One region of the Paenibacillus sp. S33 genome, then DNA from elsewhere that is predicted to be linked to it. Evidence: a T-box and tRNA genes for the amino acid it is inferred to sense, from the RefSeq annotation. Region 1 holds a T-box; the other holds one or more tRNA genes.
The links. The T-box of region 1 lies ahead of tyrS (tyrosine--tRNA ligase). A T-box ahead of a tRNA ligase gene usually reads a tRNA of that ligase, here a tRNA-Tyr.
Positions count from the first base shown of each region.

Region 1 (5,439 bases):
AAATTCGTCCCACTTTTTTAGTTCTAAAGCCCTATCGACAAATTTTGACGTTTTCATTCTTTTTCTCTTCTTGACATTGACCTACTCTTACATATAGTATATATTATTGAAAAAGACTGTACGGCAGAACTATCTACTGTGCGGATCTTAAATTTTGGGCGTAACAGTTTGTGTCACCCTCATCTTTTTTGTTGCTGACAGGACAGCGGCTGAACTTTTCTGTCAGTAGTGCGTCTTACCTTAATAGGTAGCGCCGAACAAATTGGAGCGCAAAGAGAGCCCCAACTCAAATTTTAATTATGAAGGAGTTAACTCTATAATGGCACGTTACACTGGTCCTAAATTTAAATTGAGCCGTCGTCTCGGTATTTCCCTGAGCGGCACAGGTAAAGAATTGAAACGCCCTTTCCCTCCGGGACAACATGGTGCAAACCAACGGAGAAAAATCAGCAACTACGGTATGCAGCTTCAAGAGAAACAAAAGCTGCGTCACATGTACGGCTTGGGTGAAAAACAATTCCGTACCCTGTTCAACAAAGCTCAACACATGCACGGTATCGCTGGTGAAAACTTTATGTTCTTGCTGGAAAGCCGTCTGGACAACCTTGTATTCCGTCTTGGCTTTGCTAATTCCCGTGCAGGCGCACGTCAATTGGTAGCTCACGGTCACGTTACTGTGAACGGTAAAAAAGTTGACATCGCTTCTTACCAAGTAAGCCCTGGCGACGTGATCGGTCTTCGTGAAAGAAGTCGTTCCCTGTCTTCCATCAAAGAAGCTTTGGAAAACCGCAACCACTTGGTAGCTTACCTGGAGTACAATGACGCAGCTCTGGAAGGTAAATTCATTCGTTTGCCTGAGCGTGGCGAATTGTCCCAAGATATCGATGAAAAACAAATCGTCGAATTCTACAACCGCTAATCCTTGCATTAGCACCAAAAAGCACCCGAATTTATTCGGGTGCTTTTTATATTCTCTATGCATCGAGCCTGAGGGTTTTATTCAATGGGGATGTATACCTTCATACTCAAATGATCTGGATAGGAGGAATTCATCACGTCCGTAATTTCAAAATCAGGCCCCTCCCTCCGTTCAAAATTAGAATTAGGAAGCCATGTGCCATAGATAAAGTCTCGTATATTCTGAACCCGTCCATCTGAACCCGAAGCGTCAAACTCAGCATACTTCCCTGCTGGAATCTCCATATATATGAAACCCTCTGCCAGTTCTTTTGACTCTTTTTCAACTGCCTCGCCCACCACAAATGAAAATGCACCGTTGTCTTCAAATCGACAGGCAACCCCATATGACATTCCCGGTGCAATTTTGTTCGGGATACACATAAAATATTCATTTGCTCCAAAGTGTCCATAAAATCCTGGGATTTCTTTATAGTGCTGCTCATTATTCAGGTTTGTTTTATATTCATATCCTACAATTTTGACCGTTTCGAGCTGCAATATCACCGGCTTATTCACATCCAAATCCCCCATCGTATTTTTTTGGTAATCCAGAAAATTGATTTTACTTTGCTCAGGAAGCTCAATATCACCGTTACGATACTTCCCAGGGGTGATCCCAAAATTCTTTTCAAAAGCGCGGGTAAAAGCCTCTTGTGAGTTGTACTGATACTCAATAGCAACGTCCAACACTTTTTGATTGGATTGTTTTAGCTGTTCAGCCGCCTCGGACAATCTTCTCCTTCTTATATATTGTTGAACCGTAAAACCCGAAATGGCCTGAAAAACCCGCTGGAAATGAAAAGCTGAAAAGCATGCCTGTGAAGCAATATCGGCAATTTTTAGATCCTCCCGGAGATTCAATTCAATAAACTCAATCGCACACTGAATTCGTTTAAAGTAGTCCATATAATCCTTCCCCGCACTTGTAATTGTTTTGGTTATCGATCCTACACCGAAATTGTGCAACCCACGTTTTCATTATGTATAACTCTTTACCTACATGTTTGATTATTTGTGCTAAGTTTACCATGACTTTTCACTTTGCAGAAATAAAAAAGCAACGCTGAGATCGATACAATCTCAACGCTGCTTTTGAATATATTTTCATTATCCAAGCTTGATTTTAGCAAATTTCCGTTTACCTACCTGCACAATGTCGCCTTCCTTCGGCATGTATGCTTCGTTCACATCGGTCCATTTCTCTTCGTTAATTTTGACCGAACCCTGCTGAATACTGCGCTTGGCTTCACCGTTAGATGCTGCAAAGCCCAGATGAGTCAGCAACTGGATCACACGAATGCCACCTTCTTCTAACTGATCAGCCGTCAAGGTGAACTCTTCAATATCGTCAGGCAGCGCACGTTGCTGGAATACGGTCACAAAATGCTGCTTCGCTGCTTCCTCTGCTTCTTCACCATGGTACATGCGCACTAACGTTCCAGCCAGCTTCATTTTGGCATCACGTGGATGCACTGAGCCGTCCTTAACACCTTTCGCCAGCTCTGCCAGCTCCTCGTTGTTGATATCCGTTGCAAGCTCAAAATATTTCAGCATCAGCTCGTCAGGAACGGACATGGACTTACCGTATATTTCGTTCGGCTCCTCATCAACACCAATGTAGTTCCCCAAACTTTTGCTCATCTTCTGGACGCCATCCAGCCCTTCAAGCAATGGTAATGTAATCGTAGCCTGCGGCTCAACTCCGTATTCTTTTTGCAGGGTTCTGCCCATTAGCAGATTAAACTTCTGATCCGTCCCCCCCAATTCAATATCGCTTTGGAGAGCCACGGAATCCATGCCCTGCATCAGCGGGTAAAAGAACTCATGGATGCTGATCGGCAATCCGTTTTGGTACCTTTTTGTAAAATCATCCCGTTCCAACATACGGGCAACCGTTACTTTGGCCGACAGGGTTACTACATCAGCAAAAGACATTGGCCCTAACCATTCGGAATTGTAGAATACCTTTGTTTTTTCAGGATCGAGAATTTTAAAAATTTGTTCCTTGTACGTTTGTGCATTACGCTGTACATCTTCCTCAGTCAGTTGCTTGCGAGTCTCCGATTTACCTGTCGGATCACCAATTCTGCCTGTAAAATCTCCGATAATCAGTTGCACTTGATGGCCTAATTCCTGGAACTGGCGCAGTTTGTGCATAACAACCGTATGTCCGATGTGAATGTCAGGCGCAGATGGATCAAGACCCAGCTTAATTTTGAGTGGCTCGCCGCTAACGACCGATTTAATAACCTTACGCTTCAGCTCATCCTCAGGTACAATTTCCGCTACTCCACGACGTATCACCTCTAGCTGTCGCTCGACCTCTACCTGTTGCTCCGGTTTCAATTCTTCCCACTTCATCCTGTATACCTCCTATTTTTCATCCAAAATATTACATATTAGACAAACCAAAAAGCCCCTTTCATCCCAAGGGACGAGAAGGAGCTGCTCGCGTTACCACCCTAATTAAAGAAACGCATGTCAAAGACATACATTTCTTTCACTTCATTCCTATAACGGGCCTACACCCGGTACTGGATTACTATGATAGCTTCGCAAACCTGCAAATGCTTTCCATTCATCCAGACAGCTCCAGACGGTAATTCAAAGGAGGGACGCTACCGATTCACACCACCCATCGGCTCTCTGTACAACGTGAATCCGCCTTCTACTGAAGTCTTTCTCTGCTTTTCACGATATTTACTTTGACCTATTTATAACACACTGCTTTTATGTAGTCAACGACACCAAAAGACAGGCTTTTTAGCATATGGGTTCATTTTGTAATTTTATGCTATAATAATGGCTGTTATAAAGGAGGAAGACTTAATGGTTGAAGAAAAAAACAATGTATCAGAGCCAAAGCCTTCCCGCTTGCGGACAACCATGCGAAGGCTCGGCCGTGTCATAAAGTGGGTCGTCATCATCGGTTTTATGGGGGCACTATTTGCAGGAGGAGCCGCCGCCGGCTATGTTGCTTCTATTGTAAAAAGCGAACCCGTGCGTTCCAGATCCATGATCCTACAGGAAGTAGATAAGAATGCAATCACAGGCTTCGCTTATTTCAATGATGGCTCTCCCATCGGACAACTTCGGACAGAAGAAGATCGAAGACCTGTCACGTTTAAGGAGATTCCACAACTCGTCATTGACGCAGTCATTGCCATTGAAGATAATCATTTTTACGAGCATAAAGGTGTCGATCTGTCGGGAACGCTGCGTGCTGTGAAGCAAAAGGCGCTGCATGAATCCGTACAAACCGGGGGTAGTACCCTCACCCAGCAGCTTGCGCGTCGTGTCTTTCTAAATCTCGATCGCACGGATGACCGCAAGGTCAAAGAAATTTTGCTGTCTCTGCGCCTTGAGCGCTTCCTAAGCAAGCAACAAATTATTACGGCCTATCTCAATAAAGTACCTTTTGGTAATGGTTCAAGCGGTTACAACGTCTTTGGCATTAAAGCAGCGGCCAAAGGTATCTTTAATGAGAATGATCTGAACGAGCTTAATATATCCCAGGCTGCCTATCTAGCAGGTTTGCCACAGCTTCCTTCTTCTTATTCTGCTTTCAACGGTAAGGGTGAGTTTAATGAAGCTGGCTTTAAAAGAGCCATCAATCGCCAGCACCTAGTACTCAGTCGAATGCTGGAGGAGAACAAAATCAATAAAGCACAGTATGATGAAGCGATGGCTTTTGATATCAAAAAATCTCTCGCACCACGCACTGTTAAAGCTTATAACACCTATCCATACCTTATGATGGAAACAGAACGACAAGCTGCGCAGGCACTCATGTCTGTCACCAATCCGGGTCAAGCAGCTAATGCCAGTGCAGATACCAAGACCAAGGATGATAACGATTTACTCAAGGAAGCCGAACAGCAGCTTCGCACAGGCGGTTATATGGTGTACACCACCATTGATAAGAGCGTATACAAATCTATGCGTCAAATTGCAGAAAATAAAAACAACTTCTCTGCCACTAGTAAAACCAAGGGTGACGAACAAGCAGCGGCTATTCTGATTCAGCATAAAACAGGCGCCATTCTTGGAATGATGGAAGGTCGGGACTTCCAAAAGGAGCAGATGAATTATGCCACCCAGATGGTACGTCAGCCGGGTTCGGCAATGAAACCGATTGCTGCCTATCTCCCTGCATTGGACAGCGGTCTTGTGCAGCCTGGTAGTATCGTGGATGATGCCCCTATTATTTTGAAAGATGGCAGTAATGGATATCACATTCCGAAAAATTCTAACAACCGCTATCAAGGATTGGTCACGGCGCGTTATGCACTGAATCAATCGCTAAATACGATAGCACTCAAGCTGTTTAACGAAAAAGTAGGGATTAGCAATGCTTGGGCTTTTACTAAAAAACTAGGTATTACCACCTTGGAATCTAGTGATAACAACGCCCAAACGGGTGTACTTGGCGGCTTAGCCCACGGGGTGACCGTCGAGGAACTCACGAATGCATATGGA
Region 1 is NZ_JBSIEZ010000001.1:3,412,733-3,418,171, forward strand. Features, by position in the region: gene rpsD (30S ribosomal protein S4) at 320-919, shown strand; gene ACWGXJ_RS15755 (AraC family transcriptional regulator) at 997-1,866, opposite strand; gene tyrS (tyrosine--tRNA ligase) at 2,068-3,321, opposite strand; T-box leader at 3,388-3,654, opposite strand; gene ACWGXJ_RS15765 (transglycosylase domain-containing protein) at 3,790-5,439, shown strand, end outside.

Region 2 (5,439 bases), 2.3 Mb from region 1:
ACCGGTCTATATATTCAAATTAAGCTGCAGTCCAAACCGCATTGGATCAGATGTCTCCTGAATACAAGGGTGTTTATCGGGGATCTTCATTCTGCGGTGTCGTTGAAAACCTTATTGGAGTTCCCCACCTCTGATGCCGTTCTGAAAGCCGGTGTGTCTGATAAAAAAATAGTATTAGACTGGATTGAATATAGAAATAGCGGTAGCCTTGGACTGAAAAAGGAGAAAGTCCTAGACTACCGCTGTTCTTTATTTAACTAACGTTCCTCGTTAGTTGAATAAGCACGCTTTCTTTTATTACACAATATCTTCGTACTGTTCAGTATTTCTATCATTCATCTTTTACTTTTATAATGAGAAGTGTTAGACTAATATAGGTTTTATATACTTATTACCGATTACTAAGATGTGTAATCAATGAAAGGATTTGATGAATGTGGAATCGACTAATTTCAAAGTTATACCTGAAAAACTTAAAGGTAGGACGATTGAAGATGTCGCCATCACTACTAATGCTGTGGTTATTAAATTTACTGATGGTACTTATTTAGATATCTATCTCGATGAGGCTGCACAAACATTAAAGACATCAACAAACAAGCTGGATAGTTAACTCAACACTTTACACTTAGCTATCATTTTCCCAGCTTCCTCCTTCACAGTTTGCGTCAAATGCGACATAAAACCTCCACTTATCTTGTTCAACTAAACTGCCCGTTAGCTCAATGAAAAAAAAGCAGCCCCTCATGAACTGCCCTACTGCTACTCACTTCAACAATAGGATGAGTTCATTCAAAGGCTACCTCATTTACCAAGTAATCCAACCACTCGTTCGTTTGTAACTGTGTAGGAGCTCGTATTCTTCACTACGCATCAGTCGTTTCATTTTTGTTCTATACAGACGATAATCATCTTTTCTTGCTATTTTACATTCTTTGTTGTAATGAACACTCTTGATTCCTTTACGGAAATCCTTAAGCTTCTCTTTTCTTGGATCTTTGGGCTTATTATTGATCTCCAGACTTTGCTGTTTCTCATCTTCCCAGAATTGAATCTCTTCCCGTGTAAACATCTTCATCCCCGTTGTGCCGGGTTAGATTTTGGCATTTGAAGCCATGACCTTAGACACAACTAATAGAAGAAGATCTTCGGATTGAACATTAGCTCACCTCTGATTTTATTCTCCCTTATTTTAACATATTTATAACTATCCTGCCCGTTAGTTTAATAAAAAGAGCAGACTTGAAGCGCCTGCTCAACATTGTGTGTTATTTAACTATCGTTCCTCGTTAGTTTTACGCCCTATCCATAGAAAGCCTCGTGTGTACCTGTCATATCTGGCATCGTGATATCCATGGTCACCAGGTCCAGTTGCTTCTCAGACGAAGATGACTCCGGTCAGTGCTTCGCTCAAAGCCCATTAACCGATATTAAGCAGATTGAAACTCTGGATCTGGAGCGGTTGCTTCTCTCGCCGATACCAGAGTTAGGTTGCGGGGCAATTTCTGATGAGATTTTCTGTCTGCATGCTGATATTGCCTTCAAGAACTGAACTACGAGCTGAAACTTAAGTATATGAAGAAGATCAGAAAATAAAAATTCTGGAAGTTGCCTGTGTATGTTAATAACGCAAAGGAACGGAGGAGATTGCCTTGAGGTTTCTACTGGTTGTCATGTCGATAGGAATTGTTTAAAAGTAAAAAAGGAGAGATGGCATAAAAATAAGCCATCTCTCCTTTTTCATTTATATAAAGCGGGTAATGGGAATCGGACCCACGCTACCAGCTTGGAAGGCTGAGTTTTACCATTGAGCTACATCCCGAAATAGATGCCGGTGAGAGGACTCGAACCTCCACGGTTTCCCTCACGATTTTGAGTCGCGCGCGTCTGCCAATTCCGCCACACCGGCTTATGAAGTTAATGGCGTCCCCTGAGAGATTCGAACTCCCGACCTTTTGATTCGTAGTCAAACGCTCTATCCAGCTGAGCTAAGGGGACTAATAAATGGAGCGGACGACGGGAATCGAACCCGCGACCCTCGCCTTGGCAAGGCGATGCTCTACCGCTGAGCCACGTCCGCAAAAACAAGATGCGCGTGGAGGGACTTGAACCCCCACGTCAAAGACGCTAGATCCTAAGTCTAGTGCGTCTGCCAATTCCGCCACACGCGCATGTAATACAATGGTGAGCCATGAAGGACTCGAACCTTCGACACCCTGATTAAAAGTCAGGTGCTCTACCAACTGAGCTAATGGCTCGTAAAACTGGTGGAGGATGATGGATTCGAACCACCGAACCCGTAAGGGAGCAGATTTACAGTCTGATGCGTTTGGCCACTTCGCTAATCCTCCAAAATGGTGCCGGCGAGAGGACTTGAACCCCCAACCTACTGATTACAAGTCAGTTGCTCTACCAGTTGAGCTACACCGGCATATTAAGTTAAATGGCGGAACCGACGGGATTCGAACCCGCGATCTCCTGCGTGACAGGCAGGCATGTTGGGCCTCTACACCACGGTTCCAGAGGCAACTCTCTTAGTTGAAAGTAATTGCGGAGGCAGGATTTGAACCTGCGACCTTCGGGTTATGAGCCCGACGAGCTACCGAACTGCTCCACCCCGCGACAGTAATAAATATTTACTTTTCAAATGGTGGAGGCTGAGGGGCTCGAACCCCCGACCCTCTGCTTGTAAGGCAGATGCTCTCCCAGCTGAGCTAAGCCTCCGAATTACTATGACCCGTAGGGGATTCGAACCCCTGTTACCTCCGTGAAAGGGAGGTGTCTTAACCCCTTGACCAACGGGCCATATATCTATTATTAAGAGCTGGCGGAGAGAGAGGGATTCGAACCCTCGAGACGCTTTTGGCGCCTACACGATTTCCAATCGTGCTCCTTCGGCCAACTCGGACACCTCTCCACATGGCTCCCCGAACAGGACTCGAACCTGTGACAACTCGATTAACAGTCGAGTGCTCTACCAACTGAGCTATCAGGGAATATTGGTGGAGCCAAGGGGGATCGAACCCCTGACCTCCTGCGTGCAAGGCAGGCGCTCTCCCAGCTGAGCTATAGCCCCATCTAAAAAATCAATTTTGTATGTATAATCAATAGCCTGATAGGCGAAAAAAAATCCCCATTATGGGGTTGCTTGGCGACGTCCTACTCTCCCAGGACCCTGCGATCCAAGTACCATCGGCGCTGGAGGGCTTAACGGTCGTGTTCGGGATGGGTACGTGTGGAACCCCTCCGCTATCGCCACCAAACATGAATTTGCTGTGCAAATTCTACATTCAAGGTTACACCCTGAAAACTGGATCCGAAACTCATTTGCGTTTTACTTTTTAGGATAAGCCCTCGACCGATTAGTATTGGTCAGCTCCATGCATTACTGCACTTCCACCCCCAACCTATCTACCTCGTCGTCTTCAAGGGGTCTTACTAATTGGGAAATCTCATCTTGAGGGGGGCTTCACGCTTAGATGCTTTCAGCGCTTATCCCTTCCGTACATAGCTACCCAGCGGTGCTCCTGGCGGAACAACTGGTACACCAGCGGTACGTCCATCCCGGTCCTCTCGTACTAAGGACAGCTCCTCTCAAATTTCCTACGCCCACGACAGATAGGGACCGAACTGTCTCACGACGTTCTGAACCCAGCTCGCGTACCGCTTTAATGGGCGAACAGCCCAACCCTTGGGACCTACTTCAGCCCCAGGATGCGATGAGCCGACATCGAGGTGCCAAACCTCCCCGTCGATGTGGACTCTTGGGGGAGATAAGCCTGTTATCCCCAGGGTAGCTTTTATCCGTTGAGCGATGGCCCTTCCATGCGGTACCACCGGATCACTAAGCCCGACTTTCGTCCCTGCTCGACTTGTAGGTCTCGCAGTCAAGCTCCCTTCTGCCTTTGCACTCTTCGAATGATTTCCAACCATTCTGAGGGAACCTTGGGGCGCCTCCGTTACTCTTTAGGAGGCGACCGCCCCAGTCAAACTGCCCACCTGACACTGTCCTCGCACCGGGTTACGGTACCAAGTTAGAACCTAGATACGATCAGGGTGGTATCCCAAGGATGCCTCCCTTCAAGCTGGCGCTCAAAGTTCTACGGCTCCCACCTATCCTGTACAGATCGTACCCAAATTCAATATCAAGCTGCAGTAAAGCTCCATGGGGTCTTTCCGTCTTGTCGCGGGTAACCTGCATCTTCACAGGTATTAAAATTTCACCGGATCTCTCGTTGAGACAGCGCCCAAGTCGTTACGCCATTCGTGCGGGTCAGAATTTACCTGACAAGGAATTTCGCTACCTTAGGACCGTTATAGTTACGGCCGCCGTTTACTGGGGCTTCGGTTCATAGCTTCGCCCGAAGGCTTACCACTCCCCTTAACCTTCCAGCACCGGGCAGGCGTCAGCCCGTATACTTCGCCTTGCGGCTTCGCACAGACCTGTGTTTTTGCTAAACAGTCGCTTGGGCCTTTTCACTGCGGCCCCCTCGGGCTATTCACCCTACCGAGGCACCCCTTCTCCCGAAGTTACGGGGTCATTTTGCCGAGTTCCTTAACGAGAGTTCTTCCGCGCGCCTTAGAATTCTCTTCTCGCCTACCTGTGTCGGTTTGCGGTACGGGCACCTTCTCCTGGCTAGAGGCTTTTCTTGGCAGTCTGAGATCATGACCTTCGCTACTACAATTTTCGCTCCCCATCACAGCCCAGCCTTAACGATGTGCGGATTTGCCTACACACCAGCCTCACTGCTTAGACGGACATCCATCAGTCCGCGTCACTACCCTACTGCGTCACCCCATCGCTCATAACGGATTACGGTGGTACAGGAATTTCGACCTGTTGTCCTTCGACTACGCCTATCGGCCTCGCCTTAGGTCCCGACTTACCCTGAGCGGACGAACCTTCCTCAGGAACCCTTAGGCTTTCGGCGGATCTGATTCTCACAGATCTTTTCGTTACTCATACCGGCATTCTCACTTGAATGCAGTCCAGCGCTCCTTACGGTACACCTTCAACCCGCATTCAACGCTCCCCTACCCCTGATGCAATGCATCAAGCCATAGCTTCGGTGGTGTGTTTAGCCCCGTTACATTTTCGGCGCAGAGTCACTCGACCAGTGAGCTATTACGCACTCTTTCAATGGTGGCTGCTTCTAAGCCAACATCCTGGTTGTCTGTGCAACTCCACATCCTTTCCCACTTAACACACACTTGGGGACCTTAGCTGATGGTCTGGGCTGTTTCCCTTTCGACAATGGATCTTAGCACTCACTGTCTGACTCCCGGAACTAAATCTATGGCATTCGGAGTTTGACTGAGCTTGGTAACCCTTGCGGGCCCCGCACCCAATCAGTGCTCTACCTCCACGATTCTTCTTTCCGAGGCTAGCCCTAAAGCTATTTCGGGGAGAACCAGCTATCTCCGGGTTCGATTGGAATT
Region 2 is NZ_JBSIEZ010000001.1:1,145,601-1,151,039, reverse strand. Features, by position in the region: partial or broken gene ACWGXJ_RS05425 (IS110 family transposase) at 1-144, shown strand, start outside; gene ACWGXJ_RS05420 (hypothetical protein) at 437-613, shown strand; gene ACWGXJ_RS05415 (hypothetical protein) at 809-1,072, opposite strand; tRNA gene ACWGXJ_RS05410 (tRNA-Leu) at 1,830-1,909, opposite strand; tRNA gene ACWGXJ_RS05405 (tRNA-Arg) at 1,922-1,998, opposite strand; tRNA gene ACWGXJ_RS05400 (tRNA-Gly) at 2,006-2,080, opposite strand; tRNA gene ACWGXJ_RS05395 (tRNA-Leu) at 2,091-2,171, opposite strand; tRNA gene ACWGXJ_RS05390 (tRNA-Lys) at 2,183-2,258, opposite strand; tRNA gene ACWGXJ_RS05385 (tRNA-Tyr) at 2,266-2,351, opposite strand; tRNA gene ACWGXJ_RS05380 (tRNA-Thr) at 2,356-2,431, opposite strand; tRNA gene ACWGXJ_RS05375 (tRNA-Asp) at 2,445-2,521, opposite strand; tRNA gene ACWGXJ_RS05370 (tRNA-Met) at 2,549-2,622, opposite strand; tRNA gene ACWGXJ_RS05365 (tRNA-Val) at 2,649-2,724, opposite strand; tRNA gene ACWGXJ_RS05360 (tRNA-Glu) at 2,734-2,805, opposite strand; tRNA gene ACWGXJ_RS05355 (tRNA-Ser) at 2,826-2,917, opposite strand; tRNA gene ACWGXJ_RS05350 (tRNA-Asn) at 2,921-2,996, opposite strand; tRNA gene ACWGXJ_RS05345 (tRNA-Ala) at 3,001-3,076, opposite strand; rRNA gene rrf (5S ribosomal RNA) at 3,147-3,263, opposite strand; rRNA gene ACWGXJ_RS05335 (23S ribosomal RNA) at 3,343-5,439, opposite strand, start outside.
Region 2: it encodes a tRNA-Tyr, which carries the amino acid that the T-box ahead of tyrS (tyrosine--tRNA ligase) is inferred to sense. The anticodon was not compared.